Regions from separate parts of the Rhizobium sp. WSM1274 genome, predicted to be linked through region 2. Evidence: predicted binding sites of a transcription regulator. Region 2 holds the regulator's gene; each other region holds the start of a gene.
What was found. The regulator LexA, encoded in region 2, represses DNA repair genes until DNA is damaged. The targets are predictions, from matches to a motif close to TGTTCNNNNTGTGTTCNG.

Region 1 (2,202 bases), 150 kb from region 2:
AATCTGCTGCTGACCTTCGTCATGCTGCTCATCGCCGAAAGGCTGGACCGTTTCCTCGGCGTCACCGGCCGGGCCATCCTGACACGGCTCCTCGGCGTCATCCTGGCCGCCCTTGCCGCACAGTTCGTCGTCGACGGGGCTAAGTCGGCGTTCAATCTGATCAGCGCGACGCCGCACTGAAACGGCCGTAGACGATTGAGGCCGCGGTCTGAACGATCTGCCGCGAGAACAAAGAAGAGCATGACGCCGTTATGGACGTCATGCTCTCCAGTCTTTCACAAAACTGCGAAAGCCTAACGATCAGAACGGGATGTCGTCGTCGAGATCCCGCGAGAAGTTGCCGCCGCCGCCACCGCCGCGGCTGGGTGATGAGGAGGGAGCCGGGGCGCCGTAGTCGTCGCCATAATCGTTGCCGCCACCGGCGCTGCCACGGCCGCCGCTCGCACCGCCGCCTTCGCCGCGGCCGTCGAGCATCGTCAGCGTCGAACCGAAACCCTGCAGCACCACTTCCGTGCTGTAACGGTCCTGGCCCTGCTGGTCCTGCCATTTGCGGGTCTGCAGCTGGCCTTCGATATAGAGCTTGGCGCCCTTCTTCACATATTGCTCGACGACCTTGCAGAGGCCTTCGTTGAAGACGACGATCGCGTGCCATTCGGTCTTTTCGCGGCGCTCGCCGGAATTGCGGTCGCGCCAGGTCTCCGAGGTTGCAAGACGGATATTGGCGATCGGCCGGCCATCCTGAGTGCGGCGGATTTCCGGGTCCGCGCCGACGTTTCCAATCAGAATTACCTTATTCACACTACCAGCCATGCTTCTCACCCTGCCTGCCGCCCTGCCCGGCGGCGTTTAATCGATCGGCGCACCTTAAACCATCACGGACCGCCGATGCGCATGGGCGGCATTTAATCCACATGTTTATCCATCAGAACGCCGCATGCATCCATCAGGATTTTTGTTCTTTATTTGTTCTAGGTTATCCGTATGATCCTGTCAACAGAATCGAAAACCTTGAGCCCTTGCGGATATTCAGCCTCGACTCGCCCGTCGGCATCACTAAATAAGGGCTGTTATCCAGAAAACCAAAGCAGAGACGATGAGCGAACTGAAGACGATCTCCATCCGCGGCGCGCGCGAGCATAATCTCAAGAGCATCGATCTCGATCTGCCGCGTAACAAGCTGATCGTCATGACCGGGCTTTCGGGTTCCGGCAAATCCTCGCTTGCTTTCGACACGATCTATGCCGAGGGCCAACGGCGCTATGTCGAGAGCCTGTCGGCCTATGCCCGGCAGTTCCTCGAGATGATGCAGAAGCCCGATGTCGACCAGATCGACGGGCTGTCGCCGGCGATCTCGATCGAGCAGAAGACCACCTCGCGTAACCCGCGCTCGACGGTCGGCACCGTCACCGAGATCTACGACTATATGCGCCTGCTCTTTGCCCGCGTCGGCGTTCCCTATTCGCCGGCAACCGGCCTGCCGATCGAGAGCCAGACCGTCAGCCAGATGGTCGACCGTATCCTCGATTTCGGCGAGGGCACCCGGCTTTATATCCTTGCGCCGCTCGTGCGCGGGCGCAAGGGCGAATACAAGAAGGAACTGGCGGAGCTGATGAAGAAGGGCTTCCAGCGCGTCAAGGTCGACGGCCAGTTCTACGAGATCGCCGAGGCGCCGGTGCTCGACAAGAAATACAAGCACGACATCGACGTGGTGGTCGACCGCATCGTCGTGCGTTCGGATGTCTCGGCACGCCTGGCGGATAGTCTGGAGACCTGCCTGAAGCTCGCCGACGGGCTGGCGGTTGCCGAATTCGCCGACAAGCCGCTGCCGCCGGAAGAGACGTCGGCCGGCGGTTCGGCCAACAAGTCGCTGAACGAGACGCATGAACGCGTGCTGTTTTCGGAGAAATTCGCCTGCCCAGTCTCGGGCTTTACCATTCCCGAGATCGAACCCAGGCTCTTCTCCTTCAACAACCCGTTCGGCGCCTGCCCGACCTGCGACGGCCTCGGCGCCCAACAGAAGATCGATGCGGATCTGATCGTGCCCGAGCCCGAACGGACGCTGCGCGACGGGGCGATCGCGCCCTGGGCCAAGTCGACCTCGCCCTATTACAACCAGACGCTGGAAGCGCTCGGCAAACATTACGGCTTCAAGCTCGGCACCCGCTGGAACGATCTCTCCGACGAGGCCAAGGACGTCATCCT
Region 2 (2,202 bases):
TTCATCGCCTGACCGCCTATGGCCTGCCGGCAAACCTCGCGACGATGCCGATCATCTCCTTTATCGTCATGCCGGCCGGGCTGCTGGCGATGCTGCTCATGCCTTTCGGTCTGGATGTTTGGGCCTGGAAGGTCGTCGGATTCGGCCTCGATCTGGTGATCGCGGTCGCAAAGACGGTATCCGGCTGGGGCGGCAATATCGACGTTGGCCGTTTGCCCGGCTGGTATTTCGCGGTCGCCGTGGCAGGCTTTCTTCTGCTGACGCTGCTCCGGACGCGACTGCGCCATTCCGGCACATCGATCATCGCAGTCTCGACGCTCATCCTGTTCCTTCTACCGGTTCCCCGGCCGCCGGATCTGGTGATTTCGGAGGATGGCAATCTCGTCGCGGTCGTCGAGGCGGCAGCAATGGCGTCCAACCGTGAACGACCGCCGGATTTCATCTTCGACCAATGGCAGAGAGCGCTGGTCCTGCCGACGCATGATCCGCCGAAGATGCTGGATGGTCCTGCTATCCCGCCGGAGGGAGAAGACCGCCGCGTCAGGCTTTCCCGCGATCAGCAGACCGAAGCGAGGACCGCGATGCGTGCAGCCGCAGCGGCCGGTGAAGCAAACCGCTTTTCCTGCGTCAAAAAGGCCTGGTGCACATCAAGGCTTGGCAATGGCCAGGTCGTGGCCGTCATCGACAATGCCGCCTATCTCGGCCCCGCATGCGACGCCGCCGATATCGTCGTGACGTCGGTCCGCCTGCGCTTCAACAGCTGCCGCTCAGGTGCGACGCTCTTCACCGGTGAAACGCTGCGCAGGACCGGTTCCGTCGAGTTGCGCTTCACGAACGCCGGCCTGGAGGTGGCAACCGCATTCGATGCATTGTCGCGGCCATGGATGCGCCATCGCGCCTATGACTGGCGCAGCAATAGTTTTACCGAGCCCGGTCTAGCCAAGGTCAGTGATAGCGGCGAATAAGACCGACGAGCTTGCCCTGAACCTTGACACGGTCCGGCCCGAAAATCCGGGTCTCGTAAGCCGGGTTGGCGGCTTCGAGCGCAATCGAGGCGCCCTTGCGGCGGAAGCGTTTGAGTGTCGCTTCCTCGTCGTCGACGAGAGCAACGACGATGTCGCCAGGACTTGCGGTGCTGCCGTTGCGGATGATCACGGTGTCGCCGTCAAAGATGCCGGCGTCGATCATCGAATCGCCCTTGACCTCCAGCGCATAATGTTCACCGGAACCGAGCATGTCGGCCGGAACGACGATGTCGTGGGTGTTGTTCTGGATCGCCGAGATCGGAACACCGGCGGCGATGCGGCCCATGACCGGCACGGAGACCGAGTTGCCGTTGTCGGCGACGGGTTTTGCAGGGGCAGGAGCGGCGACCGGCTGTGGCTTGCCGAGGCTGCCCTCGATGACGCTCGGCGAAAAGCCACGCCGCGGCTGGATGCTGGGGCTGTAGGCCTCCGGAAGCTTGATGACCTCGATCGCGCGGGCCCGGTTCGGTAGGCGGCGAATGAAGCCACGTTCCTCGAGCGCTGTAATCAAGCGATGAATCCCGGACTTCGAAGCGAGGTCCAGGGCATCCTTCATTTCGTCGAAAGATGGCGGAACGCCGGATTCCTTCATGCGCTCATGAATGAAAAGGAGAAGCTCCTGTTGTTTGCGCGTGAGCATCGACGTTGTGACCTCGTGATTGAAACAAATCCAGAACAGACACTATATGTTCCATATGTGTTCCGCAAGTAGCTAAATTTCCGTAAAACTTGGAACCAACTCGTCGAGATTCTTATTTTCATTCGCCGGATTGGACACATGTCTTGCATTGAGGGTGGCGCTGTCGCACATCTCTTGCCGATTTGAGGAGGGATATGATGAACACGCATTCCACCAAACCGTACCCGCTGGATCATGTCGTGCTGCCGGTCGTCGACATCGATCTGGCGCGCGAAAGGCTCGGCAAGCTCGGCTTCACCGTTGCCGCCGATGCGCGCCATCCCTTCGGAACGAAGAATGCCTGCGTCTTCTTTGCCGACAAGACCTATCTGGAGCCGCTCGGGATCGCGAGCGTCGAGGAGAGCGAGGCATCGGCGCGACGAGGCAATGTCTTCACCGCTCGCAACCGGGCTTTCCGCTTCCGTTGCGGCGCGGAGGGGCTTTCGGCGGTGGCCTTCGGCAGCAAGGATGCCGGCATCGATCATCAGGATTTCGTCG
Region 3 (2,202 bases), on a different replicon from region 2:
CGGCGAATAGAGCGTCAGCGCCCAAAGGGTAATCCGTTCAAGTGCTTCGGCATCGTTTGCAGGATCCGCATCGATCAGCATCAGGCCGCGGAACAGCGCCTGTGCTTTGGCCGCCGGCATGCCGACATGCATCCCGGCTTTCCTCGCGGCCGCGTCGGCCGCCGACACCCAGCGTTTCGAGCCGCTCCTGGCGATCACCGCGATCGCCTGTTCAGGCGGAATGGAGGGATCGGCGCGACGAATGCGATCCGTCGGCAGATCCGGAAGATAGATCGAGACAACCCTTGTCATCACACGCCCTCACGAGAAACTCAGCACATTCACCCGCTTTCACGCGCATCAGTTCCAGCAACCATTGGGCCCTCCCGACACCCGGCACCGGCAATTCCTCCGACGGCATCACGCTCACCCGCCACCGCGTGGTCGACGCCGTCGGCTGCCCGAAATCATTGGCCTCCGTCTGCCGCCGCCAGCGTCGGACGGCAAGTGCCATCGTGCCCGTTCGCTCAGCCGCCAGCTGCAGCCGGCGCGAGCCGACCATCGGCAGGCGAACGAGTTCACCGACGACGGCGCCGAGCCCACCAAAGGAAAGCCCTTCCTCCATATTTGCGAGGACCTCCTCCTCCCTGTCGGATTCGACAAAGATCACCCGGTCGGGATGGAGGCCGACCTGAGCGAGCGCGGGAAAGAACAGGTCTGGCCGCGTCAGGCACCAGACGATCGGGCCTTTGGTGCGGGCCGCGATGCCTGCGGCACAGAGGGCTGCCGCCGCACCATCCACCGTACCCGACCCGCCGCCGGCAAATTCATGCAGGGCGCCATAGGCCAGACCACCGCCCGGCAGGACTGAATCGATTTCCGGCACGCCGAAGGACAGACAGCCAGCCTTTTTGGCTGACACGCCCTCCAGCGAGGCAATGCGCTCGCGCAAATCGGAAATCACCCTTTGACGGGCAGCAGTCATCGTTCACGGCTCCCTTCAAGGTCGTGTTGGCGGCCGACATCATGTCGAACAAAATGCGGATGTTCTCTTTCTGTTCCGAGGCAATAAAAGAGTCAAGCAACCGGAGGGATAGGAATATTATCCTGAACATTAGAAATCAGCAGAATACCGAAGGGAATCAGCGGAATAGCGGCCCGCGGATTTTTTTCCGAGCGTTTGCGAGCGCTAATCCCTTTGTGTGAATTGCGGGGATAAGTCGGCATCGTCACAGTGTCTTTAAGATTTTTCTGCTGAACTGGAGCGATGAAGAAGCCTCCGAGATCAAAACCCCTCCTTCATGACACCGAGGCCCCGATCCGTTCCCGGCCGCGCAGGAAACGAAATCCCGCCCAACCGCAGCTGCTGTTCGATGCCATGCCCGAGCGCGTCGAGCCTGCGCTGGCGCAACTGAAGTCCCATCCCCCAAAGGGTAGCGAGTGGAGCTGGGAGCTGAAATGGGATGGCTATCGCCTTGCCGTTCATATCGAGCCCCAAGGCATCCGGATCCTCACCCGCGGCGGCCATGACTGGACGCACCGGTTTCCAGCGATAGAGCAGGCCGCCCGAGCGCTCGGGCCGGCGACGATGATCATCGACGGCGAAGCCGTCGTGCTCGACGAAGAGGGCCGGCCGGATTTCGGGCTGCTGCAGCAATCGCTGGGCGCATCCGGCAAACAAGCTGGCAACCGTGCCTCCGACGCCGTCCTTTACGCTTTCGATCTTATCTACCTTGATGGCCACGATCTGCGCGGTGTCGAATACCGGTCCCGCCGACACCTTCTCGAGGACACGTTGAACGGCCCAACGAATGACCAGGTCGGCGCCATCAGGCTATCGGAAACACTCGATGGCGAACCAGCTGTCCTGCTTGAGCATGTCTGCCGCCTCGGCCTGGAGGGCATCGTCGGCAAGCACCTCGATCGGCCCTATCGTTCCGGCCGGACCGGGGACTGGGTGAAAGTCAAATGCATCCAGAGCGAGGCCTTCTTCATCGTCGGTTATGAGAGGTCGGCAGCGTCCACGGCCGGCTTCGGCTCTTTGGTGCTCGCTGCGTATCGTGGTGATGAGCTCATCCACGTCGGAAGCGTCGGCACGGGATTCAGGCAAGCCGAGATCATCAGATTGCGCAAAATGCTGGACACGCTGCGATGGAAGCGAAAGCAGCCGCCCCTGCCCTATTCCGGAAGCGCCGATATTGTCTGGGTCGAACCGACACTGAT
Region 4 (2,202 bases), 2.4 Mb from region 2:
TAAGATCGGCATGTTGTGCTGGGGTGATACGCCGATAGTCGGGAAGCGCGCAAGCCTCCCAGAGTTTTTCGACGCGCGCCGGCCTGTCGGCGAGATCGATGACCTCGGGATAACGCGAAAGCTGCTCCAGCGCCTGCTGGTCGACCGCAGGCAGCGCCCGCGTCAGCCCCGGCACGCGCGGACCCACCTCAAGGCCGGCGCGCAGCGACGCGATTGAGGAGAAGTCCATCTCCGTCGTCCGCCACTGCAAAACCTTGACGTTGTCGAACTCGTGTCCTTCGATGCGCTGCACCAGCTCGTCGTCAAAAGGCGAGACCTGTCCGGTGACGCCGAAGGTCCCGTCTCGCACGTGCCGCCCGGCACGCCCGGCGACCTGGCCGAGTTCGCCCGGATTGAGATTGCGGAACTGGTAACCGTCGAATTTCCGGTCCTGGGCAAAAGCGACGTGATCGACATCGAGGTTGAGGCCCATGCCGATCGCATCGGTCGCCACCAGATATTCGACGTCGCCCGCCTGATAGAGCGCCACCTGGGCATTGCGAGTGCGCGGGCTGAGCGCACCGAGCACAACGGCCGCGCCGCCGCGCTGCCGGCGAATGAGCTCGGCGATGGCATAGACCTCGTCGGCGGAGAAGGCGACGATAGCCGAGCGCTGCGGCAGTCGGGTGATCTTCTTCTGCCCGGCATAGAAAAGATGCGAAAGCCGCGGCCGCTCGACGATAGTGATGCCGGGTAGGAGCTGCTGCAGGATCGGCCGCATTGTCGCCGCGCCGAGCAACAGCGTTTCTTCGCGGCCGCGAAGATGCAGTATGCGGTCCGTGAAGATATGGCCGCGCTCGAGATCGCCGGCGAGTTGCACCTCGTCGATCGCAACGAAGGCGGCTCTGGTCTCTCGCGGCATCGCCTCGACGGTGCAGACGGAAAAACGCGCATTGGGCGGCGAAATCTTTTCCTCGCCGGTGACCAGCGCCACATTCTGTACGCCGACCTTCTCCACCACCCGCGTATAGACCTCGCGCGCCAGCAGCCGGAGCGGCAGGCCGATCACGCCCGTCCCGTGCGCGACCATGCGCTCGATGGCATAATGGGTCTTGCCGGTATTGGTCGGCCCGAGCACCGCGGTCACACCGCGCCCACTCAGAATCATCGGCTGCGAAGTCAGAGTCATGAGTCCATGCAAATGAGGCGGGTGGCCCCAGGAAAATCTCGGCTCCTCGGTGGAAGCAGAGAACACATGGACAGCTGCCGCCGCAAACGCAAGGGCAGATTTCAAAATGCCTCGGGGATTACGACCTTTGCGAGTCGTGCGGAATGCCCGAATGTCCGATTCGGAACAGCGTGAGAACGAATCAGCGACGAATCGCTGACTCCCGCTGATTCAGCTTTTGTTCACGGCTAAGTATTGATTTTGAATCGCTTTTCCCCACTAGATGCTGAATCATGAGACTCTCTCCCGTTTGCATTTTCGAGGTCGCGGGTGACGATTCCCGCCCCCATGTTGAATGGGCGAAAATCCGCCCGAAATTAACCTCTCGACCAAAGCCGGAACGAATCGGAGACGAATCGCTGACTCCGCCGTTTTCGCCTTTCGTTCACGACAATATCTGGTAGCGGCTTCAGGTCCGGGTGCTAGATGCGGATCGGCGGCAGATCCTTTCGCGCCGCCTCGTCGTATCGGCATTAATCTTTCAGGAGCTAAATTCAGACGGCGTTAAGTCAAGGCGTCCAATATCGCATTCCGATCAAACACGGAACGAATCGCTGACGAATCGGCGACATCGCAATTTTCCCGATTTGTTCACCGCAACATATTGTATTTACATGACTTTTTAACCATAGTGGTAATTTCCGGAAATAACGGAACTTAAACCGTGAATCAGGCGCCGTCACATTTCCGGAGCTTAACCGGGAACAAAAATCGCCAATGTGTGTTTCTCGTCCATCCAAATTGCGGATGAAATGAAGGAAACACACCATGCTTGGCACGATACTTCTTATTATCCTCATTCTGCTCTTGATCGGAGCCTTGCCGAATTGGGGTTATAGCCGTGGTTGGGGCTATGGACCTTCCGGCGGTTTGGGGCTAGTTCTCGTGATTATCATTATCCTTGTACTAATGGGCCGCATCTAAAGCCCAACTAACCTGGGGAGTTACGACATGATGAAGAAGATTGTTCTTATTGGTGCCCTCGTCGGCGCCTT

Region 1: uvrA (excinuclease ABC subunit UvrA) is a predicted target of LexA. The motif match lies at 954-971, and genes of this name have one in related genera.
Region 3: N2600_RS27160 (ImuA family protein) is a predicted target of LexA. The motif match lies at 1,025-1,042, and genes of this name have one in related genera.
Region 4: N2600_RS21755 (helicase-related protein) is a predicted target of LexA. The motif match lies at 1,330-1,347, and genes of this name have one in related genera.

Annotation. Positions count from the first base shown of each region.
Region 1 is NZ_CP104138.1:2,047,182-2,049,383, reverse strand. Features, by position in the region: gene N2600_RS10380 (MarC family protein) at 1-180, shown strand, start outside; gene N2600_RS10375 (single-stranded DNA-binding protein) at 301-810, opposite strand; gene uvrA (excinuclease ABC subunit UvrA) at 1,094-2,202, shown strand, end outside.
Region 2 is NZ_CP104138.1:1,897,664-1,899,865, forward strand. Features, by position in the region: gene N2600_RS09650 (ComEC/Rec2 family competence protein) at 1-965, shown strand, start outside; gene lexA (transcriptional repressor LexA) at 946-1,665, opposite strand; gene N2600_RS09660 (VOC family protein) at 1,863-2,202, shown strand, end outside.
Region 3 is NZ_CP104139.1:643,369-645,570, reverse strand. Features, by position in the region: gene N2600_RS27165 (Y-family DNA polymerase) at 1-291, opposite strand, end outside; gene N2600_RS27160 (ImuA family protein) at 212-964, opposite strand; gene ligD (non-homologous end-joining DNA ligase) at 1,247-2,202, shown strand, end outside.
Region 4 is NZ_CP104138.1:4,399,332-4,401,533, forward strand. Features, by position in the region: gene N2600_RS21755 (helicase-related protein) at 1-1,168, opposite strand, end outside; gene N2600_RS21760 (DUF3309 family protein) at 1,976-2,131, shown strand; gene N2600_RS21765 (YMGG-like glycine zipper-containing protein) at 2,159-2,202, shown strand, end outside.